3 regions of the Paenibacillus sp. genome follow, and region 1 is predicted to be linked to each of the others. Evidence: riboswitches for the same ligand, from Rfam matches in the RefSeq annotation. Region 1 holds a riboswitch; each other region holds the start of a gene.
The links. Region 1 has a riboswitch for cyclic di-GMP ahead of VE009_RS25860 (hypothetical protein). Riboswitches for the same ligand answer to the same signal wherever they lie in the genome.

Region 1 (7,922 bases):
CGCAGTGACGGTTTCTTTGGAAGACATCAGAAGGTCTATGGAAACCGCCGACAGAACCAAGCCGCAAGTGTTCGCGATCAGAGCGATCCCGGAGGACGGCTCCGAAGTGTCGGAAGTCACCGTGCCGGTTTCGAACGATTTGATCCAGGAAATCTTGGCCGGTTCGACTCAGAATTATCTTGAGGTGCAAAGTCCGATTGGTTCGTTCCAGGTGCCTGCGGCCGTATTGAGCATGGAGTCGATCGGCTCGGCGCTGGCGCAAGCGGGTATCGCGAACGCGGCGGACGAGAACGTCTCATTCTCGATCAAGATTGCAGCGGTGGAAGGCGAAACGGCGGGCGAGTTGGAATCTGCGCTGGAAGGCGACGGCGCTGCGATGGTATCCGCTCCGGTCGACTTCGCGATCGAAATTCAAGTAGGCGATCAAACGGTCGTCCTCAGCAGAACAGGCGAATACTTGAGCCGCTCGGTCGCAGTGAGCGACGACAACCTGACCGGAAACGGGTACTTGACGGGCGTTTACTACAACCCGGAAACCGGCGAGTTTATGCACGTACCGACGCAAGTCGTTACGGAGGACGGCAATACGATCGCGGTGCTCAAACGGAAAGGCTCTTCGATCTACACGGTCGTCGAAAGCTATAAGTCGTTCGACGACATCCAGAATTTCTGGGCGCAGGACGAGATCGAATTGCTGGCGTCGAAGTTTATCGTGAACGGTCAAACCGAAACCTTGTTCCGCCCGGAAGCGAACATCACGCGCGCCGAGTTTGCGGCGATCCTGATGAGAGCGCTGGGCGTGGAAGAGAACGCGTCGGCGGCCGTCGGCAAGTTCGCGGATGTCGAAGCGAACGATTGGTTCGCAGGCGTCGTAGGAGCGGCGTTCGATTCCGGCTTGATCACAGGCTACGAGGACGGCACCTTCAAGCCCGAGCAGCGGATCACGCGCCAAGAAGCGGCCGTGCTTCTGTCCAGAGCGCTCGACTTCGCAGGGATGCCGACGGAGGCGGCCGACGCGGAAGCGACGCTTCGCTCGAAGTTCGCGGACAGCGAGCAAAGCGTATGGGATGCGGCTGCGCTGGCGGAAATGGTGCAGCTCGCGATCATGAACGGTACGCCGGAAGGGATGATCGCTGCAGGAAGCCATGCGACGCGGGCCGAAGTGGCGGCGATGGTGAAGCGGTTCATGCTGGCGGTTGAATTCATCTCGGAGTAATCATCGATAGCGATTCCGTGGGTTTTGCCTCTTATGAGGCAAAACCCACATTTTCTATGTTCACGGCAGGAGGAAGTATATTCATGATTTTTAGGAAAATCGCATCACGCGCATTGTTGACCGTATCGATCGCCGCCGCGATAGTTTCCGTTCCTTACGCCGCGCAGGCGCACCCGTTAAGCGCGAGCTTTTCGGAATTAAAGCTTCAACCGGACGCAACAGAATTCAAGTTCTCGATCGACGAATTGTCCGTCATCGAATCGACGTCGGCGGACGCGGACGGGAACGGGGCGTTGACGGAAGCGGAAGTGCAGTCGGCGAGAGCCGAATTGGACGGATGGATCGGCCGTCACGTCGTGCTGCAGGTCGACGGCATCGCGCAGCGGGGAGAGCTGAGGGAAGTTTCCTACGGGCAAAGGGGCGATAAAATGTTCGTCGCTTTGTCGTACGCGTACCCCGCCGTGGATGCCGGACAAACGGTAAGCATCGAGGATGGGCTGTATCGGAACGACGGAAATACGAGCTACGTCAACCTGTTAACCTTTACGCACGGAGAAACGACGGAAGAGCATTTGATCAAAGGGGACAATCGCTTGTGGAAAGCGGTCGTCGCTGAAGGCTCCGTCGCGTCGGACGCGCCGGAAGGGTGGATGCAGTTTTTCGTCTTCGGCATGGAACACATTTTAACGGGCTACGACCATTTGCTGTTTTTGCTCGCCCTTCTGCTCCTGCGCACGAATTTCAAGACGTACGCGGCCATCGTCACGTCGTTCACCGTCGCGCACAGCATCACGATCTCGCTCGCGATGTTCGGCATCGTTCGGCTCCCCGCGCAGTGGATCGAGATCGCGATCGCGCTCAGCATCGTCTATGTCGCGGCCGAAAACTTATTTCGGAAAGAAGCGAAACGACGCTGGATGCTCACTTTCGCGTTCGGCTTGATCCACGGTCTCGGCTTCGCAAACCTCTTGATCGACATGACGATTCCGCCGCAGCATTTGGCGGTGTCGCTGCTGAGCTTCAATCTTGGCATCGAAGCGATGCAGCTGCTCCTGGTGCTCGCCGCGCTGCCGGCGCTGAAATACGTGCAAAACACGAAGCTGTACAAGCCGGCCGTGCAGCTCGCCTCTTCGCTGCTCATTCTCGTCGGCGGCTATTGGGCGATCGAACGGTTTCTCGGCGCATAAAAAAATCAGGCGAGGGGATTACCTCGCCTGATACACTTCAACGGAGTCCGCATTGAGACGAAACATACTGATCAAACCGGTCGCTTCGTCGACCTGTTCCCCGACCTCCAGCGTCCCGTAAGCCCATAGGGCTTCCTGGGTGTACTGGAGGTCTTTCTGATGCTCCGGCAAGTACACGGCGATCGCCTCCATATACAGCGGGTTGTCCGCGGAACAGAACGGACAAATCGCGCCGGCGGTCGGCACCAAATAGACGAAGCGATTGTCGATCGGGGTGAGTTCGGTCATGTAGCCGACGATTCCGACTTTCTTGCCGTTCAGGCTTTGCATGAACTCGGTGACTTGTCCGGTGCCGTCGTTCGAGGGCGTGAAAAATTGATCGAACGCGATCGTCGTCATCGCCCCGTCGGCATCGGCTCCATGCGCGGCGTCGGCTTGGCCTGCCGCTCCGACCGGCTGCGCAGTCTGTCCGCAGGAGGTAAGCAGGGCGGCCGCGAGAACCGTCCCTATGATGGCTATGAGGCGTTGGATCCGCAGTCGGTGCATAACGGCGTCTCTCCTTTGATCACTTGTGATTTCTCAAGAATGGATATGCTGCAATCCGTGTTGGGCGTCTTTGCGATAGAGGCCGATCAGCGGGCTGACGCACAGCGCGATCAACAGCCACAGCCCGCCCACGAAGGCAATGGCCGTAACGGCGTCCGGGGCGACGGGCGGCAGCGCTACGCCCCAAGCCGACAGGGCGTAGCGGCGCGCGAAGGCGAAGACGGCGGCCGACAAGCCGAAACCGGCGGCCGAGCCGCAGCCGGCCAGCAGCGCGGTCTCGAGCAGCAGGTTACCTAGAACGATCGTTCTGTTCATACCGAGCGCCCTCAGCAGCGCCATTTCGGAGCGGCGCTGGACGTTCGTGCTGAGCACGGCGAACGCCACCGCGAGCGCGCACAGCAGGACGCTGACGCCGCCGATCAGCTGGGCCGCTCTCTCGCCGAGGCGGAACATGGAGAGCAGCTCGCGGAAAACGCGAACCGGATATTCCGCTTGGACGCCGGGCAGCTCGTTCAGCTCTTCGCGAAGGGCGGGCGCGAAGCCGAGCTGTTCCGGCTTCAGCAGCACGGCGGTGATGTCGCCGTGCTCCGCCTCTTCGCCGTGCGCGTCCCATACGCTCTCCAGCGGGGTGAACAGCCCGAGATCGTCCGCCGAACCGACAGGGCGCAAGACGCCTACAACGCGGTATTCGTCTTCGTGCGCCTCGCCGTGGGCGCCGCCGACGCCATGGTTGCCGTGGAATTCGTCGCCGACGGAGAGGCCGGTCCGCTCGGCGGCTTCGGCGCCCAGCACGACGTCGCCCGACTTGGCGAACCACTCGCCGCCGCGCAGCGCGAACCGTTCGGGAAGACCTTCGCGGTGCGGCGTGAAATAGTCCCGCGTCGTGCCGACGATGGAGAGCCCCATGTAGGAGTCGCCCAAAGCGAGCGGAACGGCTTTCAGCACCCGAGGGTCGTCCGTCAATCGTTCGTATATGCTGCGATCGATGTTGCCGTTAGGGACGTCGGCCCGCATCACGCTGCTGAGCACGAGCTGCGTGGCGCTGCCCTCCGCGCCGACGACGATTTCGTAGGTTCCGGCTTGTTGCAGCAAACCTTCGCGCAAGCTGGCGGATACGGAAGAGACCGTAAATACGAGCGCCGCGGCGACGCTGACGACGAGACACATGAACAAGAAGGAGTATTTTCGTCCCCGCAGCTGCAGGAGAAGGAGGCGCAGCGCGCTCATGCGGAAGCCTCCTTCGGAGACAGAGCTTCTTTGTAAATTTGATTCAGCTCGGACATCCGCTCCTTCCGTTCGAAGCGGGCGGCGACGAGCTCGTCGTGGGTGACGGCGACGAGCGCCGCGCCGCGTTCGCGGCATAATCCGCACAGCATGTCCATGACGGCGCCGGCGGTCGCGACATCCAGATTGCCTGTGGGCTCGTCCGCCAGCACGAGGCTGGGCTCGTGGAGCAGCGCCCGCGCGATCGCGACGCGCTGCTGCTCGCCTCGCGACAGAAGCGAGCTCTTGAGCGCCGCTCGATGGCCGAGGCCGACGCGCCGAAGCAGCTCCGCGGCGCGCGCTTTGGCCTCGGATTCGCTCCATCGGGGGTGCACGGCGTGCTGCACCAGCACGTTGTCCATCGCGCTCATGTAGGGGAAGAGGTGGAAGTTCTGAAAGACGTAGCCGATGCGCTCGCCGCGAAACCGGTCGCGCGAACTTTCCGGGAGGGCGTACAGGTCTACGCCGAGGACGGTGACCTGCCCCTCGGCGGGGCGGGTCATCCCGGCGACGACGTTCAGCAGCGTCGACTTGCCGGAGCCGCTGGGTCCCATGACGGCCACTTGCTCCCCTGCGGAAACGCGGAAATCGTCGACGCGGAGGATGGTTTCGTTGACGGAGCGCGCCGGGCGCACGACCGCGCCGCGGCACTGGATGACGTATGGCTTCATCGGGGAATCGACACCTTTATCGGTTTTGTAAGAATCTATGAAAAGAAGTATAGCACATTAAGATTCCTATAAACCGTTAAAGGTTTGCTAAGGCGCGAGGGTAAAGCGGTTACATTTTTAAAGAATCTTTGATTTGTACTCGCCGCAGGAAAAACAATGTTCTACGCTGCATTTCTGCGGGTAGCAGTTGTCGCTCGCTTTCGAGCAGTAGATAGGGGAGGGGTCTTCGAAGTCCGGCGAGATCATGTGGCAGTAGCGGCAGGACCCTACCAGGGCGACCGTCATGCGGAGAATCAATAATTGGATGTCCCGGATGTCTTCATGGAGAAGGGCTTCGTGGTCGACTTCGGCGGAGTATATGATTTTTCCGACCGTTTCTTCTTCGCGTTCGAGCATTTCATTCACTCCCCACTTCCGCGGGCAAAGCGCAATAACGCTAAAAAAAGACACGCCCGTAGGTGTGTCTTTCCCTAGGGCAGCTTGGCGATCGTGGCTTCTTGCGAAGCGGTAGACCCATAGCTTTGCGTCCTTCCCTTTCGGTAAAGTTTGCCGTTTGCCTGTATCGAAGTCAGTATTTTCATCCTACTAAATTACCATCATAATACCATAACTTGGAACTTGAGTCACTATTTTTTTGGAAAGGCGGATGTTTGCGAAAATACGAACTATATTGAAAACGGTTGAGAGAATGTTCGCTTTTTGCGTTGACATAGCCGTGTAAGCATTGGTACACTAAAGATGAATAAAGGAATTTACGACAAACGCTTTTTTCGTCCTGGGACTGCGCGATGCGCGGAGCTGCGCCCGGACTTTTGTTTTGTACGAGGGCGGAAATTCAGGTTAAGATACTCTAATTAATTAAGGATAAGGAGATGGATGACGTGTCTACACCGATTGTCGGCGTCGTTATGGGCAGCAAATCGGATTGGGAAACGATGAAGCTGGCTTGCGAGACGCTCGAAGCGCTCGGCGTGCCGTACGAGAAACGGGTCGTTTCGGCGCATCGGACGCCCGATCTCATGTTCGAATACGCGGAGCAGGCCCGGGAGCGGGGCATCAAGGTCATTATCGCGGGTGCGGGCGGCGCCGCTCATTTGCCCGGCATGATCGCGGCGAAGACGGAGCTGCCGGTCATCGGCGTGCCGGTGAAGTCCGCGGCGCTGAACGGACTGGATTCGCTGCTGTCGATCGTGCAGATGCCGGCCGGCGTTCCGGTGGCGACGGTCGCGATCGGCGCGGCGGGCGCGACGAACGCGGGGCTGCTCGCGGCGCAGATCGTAGGCGCCTTCGACCCCGAGGTGGCGGCAAGGCTGAAGGAACGCCGCGCGAACACGCGCGCGGAAGTAGAAGCAATCGGCGATAACCTACCGTAAATTGGAGATACTACCGACATGGAAACCATTGACATGAAGAGAGTGTTGCCCGGCGCGACGATCGGCGTGCTCGGGGGCGGCCAGCTCGGCCGCATGTTGGCGCTGAAAGGGCGCGAAATGGGATATCGGTTCGTCACGCTCGATCCGACGCCGGATTCGCCTTGCGGACAAGTATCGGACCGCCAGGTGACGGCCGCGTACGCGGACGAGCGCGCGGCGCGGGAGCTCGCGTCGCTCGCCGACGTGATCACGTACGAGTTCGAGAACGTGAACGCGGGCGTGGCGGCGGTGCTGGAGCGGGAGTCGTACGTGCCGCAGGGCAGCGAGCTGCTGCGGACGACGCAGCATCGGCTGCGCGAGAAGCGCGCCATTGAAGCGGCGGGCGTCCGGGTGGCGCCGTACCGCGCCATCGAGTCGACCGCGGATTTGCGCGAGGCGATCCAGGAATTTGGCCTGCCGTGCGTGCTGAAAACCGCGACAGGCGGCTATGACGGGAAGGGCCAATTCGTCATCAGGCGCGCCGAGCAGGCCGCGGAGGCGTTCACGGCGCTCGGCGGCGGCGCGGTCGAGCTCGTGCTCGAGCAGTTCGTCGATTTCGAACGGGAGCTGTCCGTCATCGCCGCGCGCGGGTTGGACGGCGAGGTGCGGACGTTCCCGCCGGCTTGGAACGTGCACGTGAACAGCATTCTGCACACGTCGACGGCGGCGGACGGGCTCATCCCGGACGACGTCGCGGGGCGCGCCCGCCGGATGGCGGCGGATATCGCGAATTCGCTGAACGTCGTCGGGCTGATTGCCGTCGAGATGTTCCTGAAGGCGGACGGCACGTTGTTCGTGAACGAGCTCGCGCCGCGGCCGCACAATTCGGGCCACTACACGATGGACGCCTGCAGCGTGTCGCAGTTCGAGCTGCATCTGCGGGCGGTATGCGGCTTGCCGCTACCGGAGCCGCGCCTCCTGACGCCGGTCGTGATGGTTAACTTGCTCGGCGAGCATATCGAACCGACGCTGCGGTGGCTCGAGGGCGAAGGCGAGCGGAGCCTGCCGGAAGGCGTGACCGCGAAGGTGCATTTGTACGGCAAGGCGGAGGCGAAGCGCGGCCGGAAGATGGGCCACATCAATTTGCTGACGGACGACCCGGCGAAGGCGCTGCAGTGGATCGAAACATGCGGCATTTGGACGTAGTTTCGCGAGCGAGCGGTCGAAAGATAGCGTAAGCGCGGCTCCGCCGTTCGGGGACCGAATCAGTCTCGGCGGCGGCGGACCGTTTTCATCATATAAAACTCAAAAAGTGGCGGAGGAACCGAACATGTTGGAACGTTACAGCCGGCCGGAAATGGCCGCGATCTGGACGGAGCAGAACAAGTTTCAAGCTTGGCTCGAGGTGGAGCTGGCGGCGTGCGAGGCGTGGAGCGAGCTCGGCGTCATCCCGAAGGAAGACGTCGAAGCGCTGCGCGCCAACGCGAGCTTCAACATCGATCGCATCTACGAGATCGAGCAGGAGACGCGCCATGACGTCATCGCGTTCACGCGCGCGGTATCCGAGACGGTCGGACCGGAGCGGAAATGGGTGCACTACGGCCTCACGTCGACCGACGTCGTCGATACGGCGCTCGGCTACTTGCTGAAGCAGGCGAACGGCATTCTCGAAGCGGACATCATTCGG
Region 2 (7,922 bases), on a different contig from region 1:
GGACCGCGTCGCGCGCGTCGTGACGGACGAGAAAACCGGCCAAGGCGACGTGGCGCGGCTGCGGGAGATGGGCATCGACGTCGTGCAGTTAAAGGGTTAGAGGGTTAATGTTTCGCCTTCGTAACGATATATGAGCTTACCTATTTAGGACCCTAACGTTCTTCCTGCGTTGGGGTCTTCTTGCTGCATAGCCGCAGCGGGACGTACGGGTATTTCGGGCCGAAGGACGGATCGACAATGCGTTCGGGTACGGAGACAATAGAGGAAAGGAGGCGGACGGGTGGTGCTGCAATTGGGGGAGGCTGTTCATCTGCGTTATGCTTCGGTGCGAACCGTCGCGGCCGCGCGGATCATCATCATCTTGATCGCGCTTGCGGCTGTGGCGGTCGGGTGCGAGGAAGCGCCGTCGAATGTCGAGGACGCGGGATGGACGCTGCCCGCCTTCGAGGGCGTCATCGCCGTCAAAGTGACGGACGAACGAACGGGCACGGTGGTCAGGCGCATCGACGATCCGGCTGCCATCGAGCAGCTGCTGGGCGGGCTTCGCCAAGCGGAGCCGTCGGGGATCGACGACCCGGAGATGTCCGGCAGGTTGCTGCGCGTGACCTTGACCGGGGCGGAAGGGGTGCGTACGTTCACGGTGAACGATTTGCGAGAGACGGACGCAGCGCGATACAGCGGGAAGGTGTATATCGAGGGGGAGGACGGCCGGACTCGGGCGTGGACGGTCAAGAGCGCTTGGATCGCGGAGTTGTGCGGCGAATTTCGACCGAACGATCCTCCGCTGCTGTATCTTTCGATAGCGAACGAAAGCGGCAGCGTCTCCGTCTGGGCCAACCGGCGCATCCGCACGGCGTCGGCGCCCATCGCCGTCGAATCGACGCTGCAGGTCGCCGGGTTGACCAAGGACGCTTCGGCGCCGGCGTACCGGATCGAGTGGAGCGACGCGCAGCGGTTCGTTGTTCGATTCGAGGAGCTGGGCGAAGGCGCAGCGGTCCGATTTCGGTTGGACGGTTTGATGACGGCCGATGGGGAAACGTTCGCGAACGCGGACCAGCCCCGCCGCAACGAGGTATTGTTGATCGGCCGGCCGGCGCATAGCCGTGCGCTGTGGTTCGATGAGGCCGGACGCCTCTTCCGGGCCGTTCGGTCGGAGCCGGCCGCGCTGGTGCAGCCGTTCGAGACGGAGGACGGGCCGGCGCTGCTGGCATACCATCTCGACGGAAGCCAGACGGCGATCGACTTGCGCAGCGGGGAGCGCCGCGCCTTCCAAATTGGAGCGTGGCCGGACGCAGCGGAGCCGTTCGGCAACGATTACGGCTCCGACGTGCTGTTCTCCGACCGCATGCACGGGAGCGCGACCTTCGCGGTGCACGGCAACCGCACGCTGTACCGCGTCGAGCCGTTCGGAGGCGAGACGGTCAAGCTGTACGAATCGCCGGTCCCGATTCGCTCGGTCGCATCATCGCCGGACGGGCGTCGCGTCGCGCTGCTCGTGTCGGCAGACGGTGGTTCCGGCGGCGCTCTGACCGCGGAGGCGGATGCGCTCGTGCTGAGCGCGTCCGGCGAGACGCTGCGTCGCATTCCCCGCGTCACGTTCGGCGGGCATAGCGACGGCTTCCTGTTCGTGCTGCCGATGCGATGGGCAAACGACAACACGATCGCCGTACGCCGCTACGACGGGGAGTCGGACGTCGCTTGGATCGACGCGAACAAGGGAACCGTGCGGCTCGAACGCCGTCCTGCGCTGCCCGAAGCCGCAAGGTCGCTGCTGGAGGAAGCCGTCGGCTGGCCGGCCGAAATTATAAAGACGGCGCCGCTGGACGGCGGACAGGTCGCGGTATGGACGCATGAGGGGAGCTGGCTCGTCGATGCCGGGCGGCGGAGGGCTGTTTGGCTTGGGCCGGGCGAGGCGCTGCCGTGGACCGGCGGGACTGCGTTCGTCGTGTGGGAATCCGTGCCGGACGTTCGGACGTACGACATCGGCATGCCGATGCCTTGATCGATGAGGCGGCGAAGCCGGGAAGGAACGATCGTTCCAGCCGGCAAGGGGAGCTCAAAGCCGTTTCGACCGGCGGCACGGCATCGTGCCGCCGGGCTCGCTTTCCTGCGTCCCCGCTCGCCGATTGCTCCGGCCCTCCGAATGGATTATGATGTTTGGCAAATGTGGTCCAATCGTTGTTTTGCGTGCACAATCAAATTTCTATCCAGATCATGCATGATCCTTGGGTCGATGTTCGAATACACATAGTTTCCGATTTTCTGTACCGTCTCTCTTCCTTCTTGAAGTTCTTCCGCGAGATGAGTCAGCGACTCCAACAGAGCATGCATAACGGACACATCATGCGCCCCATACAGTCTGAGTTGGTAAAAGGTCTTATATAAGAAGTCCTCGAACGTAAAGTAAGGAATTTCGAGAATGTATCCCTTCCCTCTCACAATCCAGCAGCTGCCCTTCCATGACCCAAGCTTGGCAAGCAAAATCCCAAGAGCTCTAATGCAGTAGATCGCCGTATTAGGGTCATTAATCCCGGGAGAAATCGCCCGCAAACCCGTTTCTATTATTTTTTCCATAACGAAGGCGATGTCTTGCTCGTTTGACCTTACTGGAGAAACCTTCACTGCGTTCGCTAATTTTTTTTGAAATTCCTCGGATAAAGTAGAGTGCCCGCGAATTTCCATTAAGGGCGCTCTTTTTCGTATGTATTGGCCAACCTTGGGAATAAGGAGAATCTTTAACTCTTTATAGCCTTTTCTTTTTATTGCTCTCTCCAACGCCAAGAAATCCACAAAGTTCAGATATCCCTCCTTCTCCGAATATATAGTCAAACATTCAGCCGCTGGCGTCGAGGAAGTGAGTTCGGATTCCCCGAGGGTACCGACGGTTTTAAACGCATGAATCAATGTAACGGCTTTTTCCGAAACAATTTGAATCAAAGTATTAACCCTAATGAACTTAGACACCTGGTGAATAAAATAAACGAAAAACAGCAGGCAGATCAATGCGAACAAGACAGCGACCGAAGCATCGACGTCTTTCGGAAGCGGCAGGCCTTTTTGTTTTGCCCGCCTGGTTGGTCCTCCCTCCAGAAGGGGGATCGGCGTCCCGGGGGCGGGTGCGTATGCGCTGGAGGATGATGATGGGAAGGAGGTACGCAAAAGAAGGGAGGGGTGGTGACAAAAGAAAGGTAGGAGGTACACATCATGGCGGGGCACAGGCGGGCGCAGGCACGCTGAAGACGGGTTATGGGAAGGGAGTACGCAAAAGAAGGGAGGGGTGGTGACAAAAGAAAGGTAGGGGGTACACATCATGGCGGGGCACAGGCGGGCGCAGGTGCGTTGGCGGCGCGTTATGGGAAGGAGGTACGCAAAAGAAAGGAGGGGTGGTGACAAAAGAAAGGTAGGAGGTACACATCATGGCGGGGCACAGGCGGGCGAGGCGCGCTGGAGACGGGTTATGGGAAGGGAGTACGCAAAAGAGGAGAGGGGTGGTGACAAAAGAAAGGTAGGAGGTACACATCATGGCGGGGCACAGGCAGGCGCAGGTGCGCTGGCGGCGGGTTATGGGAAGGAGGTACGCAAAAGAAAGAGGGGATGGTTACAAAAGAAGGGTAGGAGGTACACATCATGGCGGGGCACAGGCGGGCGCAGGCGGTTGCAGGCGCGTTGTCGCGGATGATGGGAAGGGAGTACGAGTACGCAAACAATTACAAAAATTGGCGCGTGTCGAATCGTGTTGATATATGTTGAAAATTGGCTGAATCGCATCTATAATGAGGGCACTGCACTATAGACGAAACGGCAAACCTTGCGAAAGCAAGCGGCGCAAAGCTATGGGCCTACGGAAACCGAGTTTCTACGGCCGCCAAGCTCCCGAACGGTAGATGCGAGCGGCACTCCCATCCTCCTTTTTGCGCCTGCGTGTTCACCGACAACGTGCGAAAGAGGAGGTTCTACCATGAACACGCAAAATTCCGGGGACTTTACTTCGTACCTGGCCGGCAAATATAGATCGCTGCGCAATGAGCTCCGCCATTACCCTGGCGCGTTGTTCTCCTACGTGGAAAAAGACGGACGTCACGTGTATACGCGGGCCGACGGCGGCATGATCCACGATGCGAACCTGCGTCCGGAAGATATTATAGGAAAAGACGCCGCATTTTTGGAAGCGTTACCATATAATCGGGAGCGATTCGCTTCGGCCTGGGCGGGGGCGAGGACGGAGTACGAAGCCGAAGTCGAGGGACGCTGGGTCTGGACGTCGCTGCGGCCGATCGAGCGGGGCGGCGCCGTCGTCGAAGTCGTCGGGTACGCGGCCGACGTGACGAAGCGGAAAACGGTGGAGCGGGAGCTCGCCGTCAGCGAAACGAAATACCGTATCATCGCGGAGAACGCGACGGACCTGATTAAAATTTTCGGAGGCGATGGGACGATCGTTTACGCCTCCCCTTCGCATCTGACGGTCTTGGGCTATGCTCCCGAAGAGGTGGAGGGCACGAACGGATTGACATTCGCTCACCCCGACTACGTGGGTGTCATCATCGATACGATCCGCAAGCTGAACGAAGAGCGCCGGTCGATTACCGTGCAGCTTCGTTTCGTGCACAAGAACGGCTCCGCCGTTTGGCTGGAGAGCAAACTGACGCCGGTGATCGAACGGGGAACGGTCGTGTCCATCATCGCCGTTTCGCGGGATATCACCGAACGGGTGCGCTTGGAAGAGCGGATGCGGGCGATGGCGTACGAGGATCCGATTACGGGTCTCGGCAATCGCCGCCGCTTCGAGGAGCGGCTCCCGACGCTGCTGAGCGAACAGATAGGCCGGCGGACGGCGCTGTACTTTTTCGACATGGACCGATTCAAAATCGTGAACGATTCGCTCGGTCACGACGTCGGCGACTTGCTGCTGAAGCAAGTGGCGAATCGAATCAAAGCGATGTTCGACGGGACGGAACATCTCGGGTTCCGCATGGGCGGCGACGAATTCGCCGTCGCCGCGCTCGGCATCGCGGATCGAGATGATGCCGCCGCCCGCGCCGCGGCGATCATGAACGCGTTCCGGGTTCCGTTCACGATCGGCGGCATGGAAATCAACGTCACGACGAGCATCGGGGTAGCGGTATATCCAGACGACGCGCAGGATCTGCAAACGCTCGTAAGAGCGGCCGACCAAGCGATGTACTGCGCGAAGGAGCAGGGGAAGAACACGTACGTCTTCTACAAGAATCGCGTCGCCGAGGACCGGAGGACGGGGCTGCAGGCGGAGAACGAGCTCCGGAAGGCGCTTAGAGCGCGGGAGCTGTATTTGGAATATCAACCGCGCATCGACATGCGCACCGGCCGTCTCGTCGGCGTCGAAGCGCTCCTCCGCTGGCGCCATCCGGAGAAAGGCGTCGTGCCGCCGTCCGATTTCATTCCGCTGGCGGAGGAGAGCGGCCTGATCGTGCCGATCGGGGAATGGGTGCTGAAGGAGGCGTGCGCGCAAAACCGGCGCTGGCAAACGGACGGCTTCCCGCCGATCGTCGTCTCCGTCAACTTGTCTCCGAAGCAATTCGCGTCCGCGGGGCTCGTCGAGACGGTCGAACAGGCGCTGCGCAGCTCCGGGCTGGAAGCGAAGTGGCTGGAGCTGGAAATTACGGAGAGCATGATGATGAAGAACGTCGAGGCGGGCGTCCGGCTGCTCGGCGAGCTGAAAGCGCTCGGGGCGAGCGTGTCGCTCGACGATTTCGGCACGGGGTATTCTTCGCTGAGCCTGCTGAAAAATTTCCCGCTCGATTCGATCAAAATCGATCGCAGCTTTATTCAAGACATTCCGTTCGGCATTCGGGACGCGGCGATTTCTTCGTCGATCATCGCGATGGGGAAGCATCTCGGGCTGAAGGTCGTCGCCGAAGGAGTCGAAACCGGCGAGCAGCTGCGGTTTCTGCTTGGCGCGGGCTGCCACGAATATCAAGGCTTCTTGTACAGCAAACCGGTCCCGGCGGCGCGCATTGACGCGATGCTCGGAGAAGCGCCGGGAAGACAATGGAACTAGCCGCCGGCTGCACCCGCCCGGAACCGTCCAGGTGCCGGGCGCACAGCCGATCGCGCCGTTAAAAAATGCTTTACGCTATTCAACATGTCTGATAAGCTGATAAGCAGAGAGTTTTATTTTCCCCGGAAGGTGGAACGGTCCCATGAAAGTGTCTTTATTCATCACCTGTTTAAGCGATGCGGTATACCCGCGCGTCGGCGAAGCGATGGTCCGGCTGCTCGCGCGGTACGGCGTCGCCGTCGAATTCCCGAAAACGCAAACGTGCTGCGGTCAGCCGGCGTTCAACAGCGGCTACTGGGACGAAGCGCGCGCTTCGGCGAAAACGCTTTTAGAGTCGTTCGACGACAGCGATTTCGTCATTTCGCCGTCGGGCTCGTGCACCGGCATGATTCACCACTACTATCCGAAGTTGTTCGAGAACGATCCGGTCATGCTGGAGAAGGCGAAGGCGCTCGTCGCGAAAACGTACGAATTCACGCAGTTCCTCGTGCAGGTGCTCGGGGTCGAAGACGTCGGCGCGACGTTCCCGCACAAGGTGACGTACCACCCGTCTTGCCACGGCAGCCGGCTGCTCGGCATTAAAGCGGAGCCGAGCAAGCTGATGGAGAACGTGCGGGGCATGGAAATCGTGCCGTTGCCATACGCGGAAGACTGCTGCGGCTTCGGCGGCACGTTCGCGGTCAAAATGTGCGACATCTCCGGCGCGATGGTGTCCGAGAAGACGGATCACGTGCTCGAAACCGAAGCCGAAGTGCTCGTCGGCCTCGACATGGGGTGCCTCATGAACATCGCCGGCAACCTGCGTTACCGCGGCAAGCCGGTCCGGGTTATGCATTTGGCGGAGCTACTTTACGAGGGGGTGTCGGCCGTTGAGCAGCGTTAATCACGGAAGCGGTCTCGCGACGGTCAAAGAACGCGCGGGCGTCGCGCTGAACGACGAGTTTTTGCGCAATGCGGTGAAGTTTACGACGGAGCGGCTTCGGAACGGCAAGAAAACCGCGTCCGCGGAGCACGGCAACTGGGACGATTGGCGAGAGCGCGGGCGGCAAATCCGGCTTCATACGATCGCGCACCTGGATTACTACCTGAACCAATTTATCGAGAACGCCCGCGCGAACGGGGTGCATATCCATTTCGCGGATACGGGGGCGGAAGCGGTCGACATCGCGCTCGCGATCGCGAAGAACGTCGGCGCGCGCTCGGTCGTCAAATCGAAATCGATGGTGAGCGAGGAGCTGCATTTGAACGCGGCGCTCGAGAAGGTCGGCATCGAGTCGATCGAGACGGATCTCGGCGAATATATTATCCAGCTCGCGAACGAAACGCCGTCGCACATCATCATCCCGGCGATTCATAAGAACCGGTACCAAATCGCCGAGCTGCTGTCGAAGGACGCGGGCGAGACGCTGCCGCCGGAGACGACGGTGCTCGCCGGCTTCGTCCGGAAAAAGCTGCGCGAGAAATTCCTCGAAGCGGACATCGGCATGACCGGCTGCAATTTCGCGATCGCGGAGAGCGGTTCGATGGTGCTGTTCGAAAACGAAGGCAACGCGCGCATGGTCACGACGGTGCCGAAAACGCAAATTACGCTCATGGGCATGGAGCGGATCATTCCGACGTGGGACGACCTCGAGGTGATGGCGACGCTGCTGCCGCGCTCGGCCACAGGCCAGCGGCTGACCGTCTATATGTCCGGCATTACCGGTCCGCGCCGGACGAACGACGGCGACGGCCCCGAAGAGATGCACATCATCATCGTCGACAACGGCCGTTCGCTGCAGCTCGGCGATCCGGAGTTCCAAGAGCTGCTCAACTGCATTCGCTGCGGAGCATGCCTCAACGCTTGCCCGGTGTACCGCCATATCGGCGGCCACGCGTACGGCGGCAC
Region 3 (7,922 bases), on a different contig from region 1:
GCCTTCCGTTCCGCGCCACTCGAGAAACTTCTGCTCCGCTTCGACGTTCGACGCCCAGCTGAACTCGATCTGCAGCGACGCGCCGTTGTCGAACCGCAGGAAGCCCGCCGCCAAATCCTCCACGTCGAACGTGCCTTCCGGCATGCGGCCGGAGCGGTCCGGCCGGTCGGCGAACTTCCGGTACGTGGAGCCGGAGACGGTCACCGGCTTCGCGTTGCCGTTCAGCCACATGGCGAGATCGATCATATGGACGCCGAGATCGATGAGCGGCCCGCCGCCCGACAGCGCCTTCGTCGTAAACCAGCCGCCCCGCCCGGGGATGCCGCGGCGGCGAATCCAGCCGCAGCGGCCCATGTACAGCTCGCCCAGCTGGCCGCGCTCGATCGCGCGCTTAAGGAACTGCGCCTCTTCGCTGAACCGGTTGTTGCGCATCGTCATGAGCACTTTGCCCGCCGCCTTCGCCGCGTCCGCCATCCGCTGCGCCTCCTCGGCGTTCACCGCGTCCGGCTTTTCGCAGAACACGTGCTTGCCCTTATGGAGCGCCGCGACGGCGATTTCCGAATGGTACGCGTTCGGCGTGCTGATGCCGACGACGTCGATCGACGGATCGGCGAGCAGCTCGCGGTAATCGTCGTACACCTTCGCGCCGGGGAACTCGTTCGCCGCAGCGATCGCGGACGGCCGGTACGCGTCGCAGAAGGCGACGAGCTCGACGTCCGGATGCGCCAGCCAGCCGGGCAGATGAGCCGCCTTGAAGATGCCGCCCGTGCCGACGACGCCGACTTTCAGCCGGCTCATGCCTTCTCCGAGATCGGCTCGAGCGGCTTCGCGTTGCCGTACGTCGGATACGCCCGATCGACCGGCGCCGCCCACTTCACGGCGTTGGAGATGACCTTGCGCACGTTCGCGTCATAATACGTCGGATACGTTTCGTGCCCCGGACGGAAGTAGAACACCTTGCCGTTGCCGCGCGTGTAGCAGCAGCCGCTGCGGAACACTTCGCCGCCCTCGAACCAGCTGACGAACACGAGCTCGTCCGGCGCCGGGATGTCGAAATGCTCGCCGTACATCTCTTCCTTCGGCAGCTCGAAATATTCGCCGAGCCCGGCCGCGATCGGATGCGCCGGGTTGACGACCCATACGCGCTCTTTGTCGTCCGCTTCCCGCCATTTCAGGTCGCAGGAGGTGCCCATCAGCTTTTTGAAAATTTTCGAGAAATGACCCGAGTGCAGCACGATCAGCCCCATGCCCTTCAGCACGCGCTGATGCACCTTCGCGACGATCTCGTCCTTCACTTCGTTGTGCGCCACATGGCCCCACCAGATCAGGACATCCGTCTTCTCCAGCACGGCGTCGGTAAGGCCGTGCTCCTCGTCGTCGAGCGTCGCGAACGTCACCTCGGCGTCGACGTCCAGCCCTTCCGCGATCGCGGCATGAATCCCTTTCGGATAAATCGCGGCGACGGTCTCGTTTTTCTTCTCGTGCCGGTGCTCGTTCCAAATCGTTACGTTCAAAGCCATGGTTATGTACGCTCCTTCTAGAGTCTATGTTGAGATTATTATAAGAAAAGAACCCGTCCCGGCGCGATGGCAAATTCGATGCAATCTTTACGGTATTCTGTCACGCCGGGTAAAATATGATGCGCATGTGGTAGAATGGATGTACGAAATCCTGTGTTTCAGCGAGGAGTTCTCTTTATGTATCCCGATATGCGTTACGAGCAAGTCGTCTATCAAGACCCGTTCCTGGCGATTCGCATTTGGCAAATCGATACGGCCTTCGACAGCGGCGGAGACGTCCAAACCCGCATTGAGCAGGACTGGCAAAGCCAGCGCTTCTCCTTGTGGCATTACCATAAAGAAGTCGAGTTTCTTCATATTTTGCACGGGGGGATGACCGCCTTCTGCAAGCAGGACCGATTCGTCCTCGGCGAAGGCGATGTCGCCGTCTTCGGCTCCTCGGAGCCGCACACGACGATCCAAACGACGGACGGACAGCTCAGCTACATCGTCTTCCAAATCGATCTCCGCAAATATTGGGACGAAAGCACGCTAAAGAGCATGCAGCATTTCTCGGAAGTCATTCGTCCGCTGAGCTCGCTTAATTACGTGTATGCCGAGCATCCGGACGTCCGCGAACGGACGGGCGCGCTCATTCGCGACATTTACCGGGAAATGAACGAGAAGAGAAGCGGCTACGAATTGGCCGTCTCCTCCCGCATCAAAGAAATGCTGCTCCTGCTGCTCCGTCACGACACGAACAAGCACTTAAACTATCTCGACAACGGCTTGTTCGAGCGGCTCCAGCCCGCGGTCGATTACATCGAGTCGCATCTCGGCGAGAAGCTGTCCGTCTCGGAGCTGAGCGCCCGGTTGAACATGAGTTATACTCACTTCATCAAGTTGTTTAAAAAGGCGGTCGGCATGTCGTTCAGCGACTTCGTCTTGTACAAGCGCATCAAGAAAGCCGAGCAGCTGCTGCTCACCGGCAACGCCAGCATCGCCGAAGTGGCCGAATCGGTCGGCATGACGAACCTCGGCCATTTTTACGACGTGTTCCGCCGATTGAACGGCTGCTCGCCGAAGCAGTTCAAGGACAGGCTGCGGGAACCGTATCCGGTGACCGCGGGGAACGGCTCGTAACAGAATGCGTCCGTCCCGTCAGCTCGAGATTGCCGCAAAATTGTATAAAACTCGACAAATTTCAACATAATTCTCCATATCCGAAGCGCGAGTGATATACTGAATGCAATCGAACCTGGGGGAGAGATCTGGAAGATGAGGGTCAGAGTCCATCGAAAAGGCGAATACATCGAGTCCGTACCCATGAAAGGTCAGCTCTTCTCCTTGATCACGACCGGCGACGGCACGGAAATCATTCATCATAAGCTGGAAGACGGCGTCAGCTCTTACCTCGCTCCCGAAGAAGGCTGGGAAGCGCTCGAATATATTTATATTTTATCCGGACAATTGATTTGGAAACGCCCGGAAGGGGACGTCGTCCTGAGCCCGGGCGATTCCGTTACCGCGCATATGATTACCGAGATGGCGATGTTCGTCGCCGTCGGGGAAACCGAAATCTTATACGTCGTCTCCCGGCCTTATTTTCATAATTACAGCGGATCCATTCAAAAATTGTTCGACCTCGCCGTGAAAATCGAAGAGAAAGACGGGTACACCTCCGACCACTGCAACCGGATCAAAAAGTTGGCTACCCTCGTAGGAGAGAGAATGGGGCTTTCCCCTTACGAAATCTACGTTTTGAACTTGGCGGGCTTCCTGCATGACGTCGGCAAAACGCAAATCCCGGAGCACATTCTCAACAAACCGTCCAAACTGACCGACGAAGAGTTCGAGCAGATGAAGCTGCATACGGTATACGGACGGCGGCTGCTGGAAGAAACGGGCATGCCCGATTTGAAAATCGTCGGGGAAGTGGTGGAACAGCATCATGAACGCTACGACGGCAAAGGATATCCTCGCGGTCTGCAGGGCAATCAAATTTCCAAGCTGGCCGCCATCATCACCGTCGTAGATTCCTACGACGCCATGACCGTGGATCGCGTGTATCAGAAAGGGCGCCCGCAGGAAGAAGCGATGCAGGAAATCGAGAGATGCAGCGGAACGATGTATCACCCCGAAATCGTTCGAGCGTTCCTCTCGATCGCCGGCGAAACGAAACTGTGACGTCGCGGCCGCGAATATACCAACTTTCTCATTGACAGGCATGTCGAAAGTTGATATATTTTCATCACTAAGCATCTTCTTAAAATATTAACGCTAGGAAGCAAAGCACTTCTTGATAAAAGGCAAACTTGTCGAAAGACAAGGACGCAAAACTAGAGGGCCTTCTCGTTACAGCGAATGGCAGCCAGTTACCGAATGGAGCGCTTTTTTTATTTTGAGCGCAACGAGGTGAATTGGGATGACAACGAAACGCACGCTGCTGATCGGCGGAGCGATTCTCGCTTGCCAACTGGCCTTCGCAGGCATGGCGAGCGCCGCTACGTACGACTCTTCTTCCGACAAACATTTGAATGTGAACGTCCCTTTGGTATCGGCACCGAAATTAGGTACTGGCGCTCTCACGTTCCAACTGCAACAATCCATTTATAGCAATGTAATCAACCCGACCGGCGTAGATTACGAGTACTACTATATCTGGCTTTCCGTGAACGGCGACCCTGTGTTGGCCGTCGATCCTTACAAAGTAGGTTTTTAAGGAAAAAAGCGGCCCGCGTGAAGCGGAGCCGCTTTTTTTATTCGAAATATACCGCCTTGCCCGTTCTCGAAGATTCGTATACCGCTTCAAGAATTTCGGATACGACACAGGCCTGTTCCGGCGTCACGACCGGATCGGTGTCGTTCTCGATCGCCGCAAGCCACAGCTTCATTTCGAGATCGGCCGGATCTTCTTTGCTGCCGTCGTAGAAGTCTACGCCTCGGGCGTCGAGCTCGATGCGATTCGTGAACAGCTTGCCGTACTTCTCCCCGTTGATGCGCAGCCCGTCGTCCATATCCGCGCCGCCTTCCGTGCCGCACAGCGTCGTCTTCGCTTCGCCGGTGCGCACCAGGTTGATCGCCCAGCTCGATTCCAGCATGATCGTCGCGCCGTTCTGCATCGTGATCATCGCCATCGCGGAATCTTCCACGGTGAATTTCTTCGGATCCCAAGAACCCCATGCGTTGGCGGCGCCTTCCCGCTGCGACAGCTTATGGAACGCGGTCCCGAGCACCGCCTTCGGCTTATAGTTGTTCATCATCCAGAGCGTCAAATCGAGCGCATGGGTGCCGATATCGATGAGCGGCCCTCCGCCCTGCTTCTCCTCGTCCAAGAACACGCCCCACGTCGGCACGGCGCGGCGGCGGATCGCGTGCGCTTTGGCGTAATAAATATCGCCCAGCTCGCCGGCGTCGCACACCCGCTTCAAGTATTGCGAGTCGGCGCGGAACCGGTTTTGGTAGCCGATCGTCAGCTTCTTGCCCGTCCGCTTCGCCGCTTCGACCATTCGGCGCGCGTCGGCCGCCGTCTTCGCCATCGGCTTCTCGCACATGACATGCTTGCCCGCTTCGAGCGCGGCGATGGAGATGTCGGCATGCGAATCGTTCGGCGTGCACACGTGCACGATGTCGAGCGTTGCGTCGGAGAGCAGCTCCTTATAATCCGTATACACCTTGGCTTCCGGCGCGCCGAATTTCTCGGCGGCTTCCCGCGCGCGCTGCTCGTCGATATCGCAGAAGGCGACCATCGCGGCGTTCGGCTGGTTTTTCAGCGCCGGCATATGCTTGCCGTTCGCGATGCCGCCGCAGCCGATGATTCCGATGCGGTATGTTTTAGACATGTCGTTCCCTCCCTATAATAAATCCCACATCATTATAAGGAACGAGCCCGACGTGTTTCGATGACAAATGCGGTGCATTTTTTACGGTATTCTACCTTTGTGGCGGCAGCGGCGCCGTTCATTTCGGCCGCTGGCTCCTAGGAACGCTTTATCGAAAAACATATTGTCCAATTGCGATTCCGTCAAAGATCCTGCAATGGAGGCGAGCGACTCTCATAAACCGTCGTCCCGGAATCGATATAGATGACATCGCCCTCATTGACGAGCGAAGCGGCGGCGATCTGATCCTTCTTCTCCACGTTCAACAGCGCTTTGGTTTGAATCGGCGTTTCGTACGCCTCTTCTTTCATGCGCTCCGCCGCCCCGCGACGCTCCTGCTCTCGAATTTCCTCGGATAATCGGATATGAATGATTTCCATGTACTTCGTCAACGAGGACAGCTCCCTTCCCGCATTGGTCTCAAGGGTCTGCCCTCGATTATCGATTGACCGAAGTCACATAACATAACACATCAACCTCCAACCTCTGCGAAAACCTGCTTTTTTTCACTCAAATACCTGACACAACCACGGAATGTTAGGGTCTACCCCTCCTAAAAAACCTAAATTACCGTTGACAAAGCGATGCGACCCCCTTATATTGTAAATCAACATACATTTTCATGTAACTTTATATCACTTTTATGTAAATTGATTTACATTCATTCTGGGAGATCGAGCTCCGCATGAAAACGGGAATGGAGTTATGTATGAACGTAAAAATGGTTTTGGATGTAGACACGGGGATTGACGACGCATTAGCGATCGCCTATGCGTTGGCTTCCCCCGAAATCGAGCTGCTCGGGATCACCGTCTCCTATGGAATGGCCCCGGTACACTGCACCTTTCGCAATACCAAGTTTATTGTCGATTTATTTCGAGGCAATACGCCGGTCTATATGGGCGCGGACCGACCGCTTCAACGCTCGCCGCAATATTTCGCCGATTTCCATGGGCAAGATGGTTTAGGAGACACGCTGGGCGGCGCGGCGGCCGCCGACGTTTCTCCGGAGAGCGCAGTGGATTTTATAATCCGACAAGCCCGCCTGCATAAGCGGAATCTTACGCTCGTTACGACGGGGCCGCTCACCAATCTCGCCCAGGCGATTGCGAAAGATCCTGCGATCATCGGAATGATCGGCAACGTCGTCATCATGGGCGGTGCCGTTCTTTCCCCCGGAAACGTGAGCAAGTTTGCGGAAGCGAATATGTACGTCGACCCGGAAGCCGCCGATCTGGTGTTCGCATCCGCGCTTCCCATTACGTTGGTCAGCCTCGACGTGACCCGAAAAGCATTGCTGACCGAAGAAGATTTGCTGAGATGGAGAAACATCGGGACGAAAGCAAGCACGTTGTTCGGAGAATTCACGGATTTCTACATAAAGTCATACAAAAGATTTCATCCCTACATGAACGGCTGCGCTCTCCACGATCCACTTGCGGTAGGCGTCGCCAAAGCTCCCTCGTTGGTCGGCACCGTGCCGATGTTTCTCAAAGTGGATTTGGAACCGGATGCGTTGGGTCGAACGACGGAGGATCTCTCTCGGACGAGCCCGGCGGAGCCGACGGCCCGAATATGCGTGCAGGTCGACGCGGAACGGTTCAGGAACGATTTTTTTCGGTGGATCGAGAAATTATTGGAGATCGGATAGGAGTTGAAGCAAGTGAGACAAACGGCAGTCAAGCAGCGGCATAACGATTACGGCATCAGGCGGCAAAGCATGCATCAACATGGAAGAAACGCTGTGGCGTTATCGGTTTTGGCAATGGGATTGGGGCAAATGTACAATCGTCAGCTCATCAAAGGCATTCTAATGCTTGCGGTTCATGTTTTCGGTATATACACCGCGCTTTTCCGTCTGCCGCACGCCGTTTGGTCGCTTGCGACGCTTGGCGAAACCGAGACGCAAATGAAGAAGGTCGGAAAAATGTATCAACAGATCATGGGCGATCATTCGATCTTCCTGTTGATCGAAGGTTTGATCACCGTCTTTATCCTGCTCGTCATCCTTTGGTGTTACGCCCTTAACATCAAAGATGCTTACAAGATCGGCAAACTTCGCGAGCAAGGCAGGGTGCCGCACACCTTCAAGATGACTTTGCGTTATGTAGCCGATTACCGGTTTGCCCAGATCGCCGTTGCGATTCCGCTGCTGGGTGTCTTGTTTTTCACGGTGATGCCGATCGTATTTATGATTCTTCTTGCGTTTACGAATTTCACGAGGGAAACGATGCCGCCGGCCAACCTGGTCGATTGGCACGGGCTCAAAACGTTTCGCGATATTTTCCGGATCGAAATGTGGAGCCGAACGTTTTACGGGGTTACGCTTTGGACGTGCGTTTGGGCGCTAGCCAGCACATTGACTTGTTTTTTCGGAGGCTTCGTCGTTGCGTTGGTGGTGCAGCAGCGCGACATTCGTTTTAAAAAGGTTTGGCGGACGATCTTTATCATCCCGTTTGCGATTCCCATGTTCGTATCTACCTTAATATTGCGCAACATGTTTAACGGACAATTCGGGCCGATCAATCAATACTTAAGCCTC

Region 2: another riboswitch for cyclic di-GMP. It lies ahead of VE009_RS14490 (putative bifunctional diguanylate cyclase/phosphodiesterase); the one in region 1 lies ahead of VE009_RS25860 (hypothetical protein).
Region 3: another riboswitch for cyclic di-GMP. It lies ahead of VE009_RS15780 (hypothetical protein); the one in region 1 lies ahead of VE009_RS25860 (hypothetical protein).

What each region holds. Positions count from the first base shown of each region.
Region 1 covers NZ_DASQNA010000050.1:12,030-19,951, reverse strand. The annotation lists gene VE009_RS25885 (CehA/McbA family metallohydrolase) at 1-1,216, shown strand, start outside; gene VE009_RS25880 (HupE/UreJ family protein) at 1,300-2,403, shown strand; gene VE009_RS25875 (hypothetical protein) at 2,422-2,949, opposite strand; gene VE009_RS25870 (ABC transporter permease) at 2,983-4,176, opposite strand; gene VE009_RS25865 (ABC transporter ATP-binding protein) at 4,173-4,883, opposite strand; gene VE009_RS25860 (hypothetical protein) at 5,001-5,279, opposite strand; cyclic di-GMP riboswitch class I at 5,355-5,444, opposite strand; gene purE (5-(carboxyamino)imidazole ribonucleotide mutase) at 5,792-6,256, shown strand; gene purK (5-(carboxyamino)imidazole ribonucleotide synthase) at 6,290-7,441, shown strand; gene purB (adenylosuccinate lyase) at 7,566-7,922, shown strand, end outside.
Region 2 covers NZ_DASQNA010000027.1:32,237-40,158, forward strand. The annotation lists gene VE009_RS14475 (DeoR/GlpR family DNA-binding transcription regulator) at 1-100, shown strand, start outside; gene VE009_RS14480 (hypothetical protein) at 281-2,002, shown strand; gene VE009_RS14485 (DUF2254 family protein) at 2,149-3,312, opposite strand; cyclic di-GMP riboswitch class I at 3,791-3,878, shown strand; gene VE009_RS14490 (putative bifunctional diguanylate cyclase/phosphodiesterase) at 3,959-6,034, shown strand; gene VE009_RS14495 ((Fe-S)-binding protein) at 6,177-6,917, shown strand; gene VE009_RS14500 (LutB/LldF family L-lactate oxidation iron-sulfur protein) at 6,904-7,922, shown strand, end outside.
Region 3 covers NZ_DASQNA010000030.1:180,110-188,031, reverse strand. The annotation lists gene VE009_RS15800 (Gfo/Idh/MocA family oxidoreductase) at 1-798, opposite strand, end outside; gene VE009_RS15795 (ThuA domain-containing protein) at 795-1,520, opposite strand; gene VE009_RS15790 (AraC family transcriptional regulator) at 1,698-2,642, shown strand; gene VE009_RS15785 (HD-GYP domain-containing protein) at 2,778-3,686, shown strand; cyclic di-GMP riboswitch class I at 3,798-3,882, shown strand; gene VE009_RS15780 (hypothetical protein) at 3,925-4,221, shown strand; gene VE009_RS15775 (Gfo/Idh/MocA family oxidoreductase) at 4,259-5,341, opposite strand; gene VE009_RS15770 (hypothetical protein) at 5,524-5,772, opposite strand; gene VE009_RS15765 (nucleoside hydrolase) at 6,090-7,031, shown strand; gene VE009_RS15760 (sugar ABC transporter permease) at 7,044-7,922, shown strand, end outside.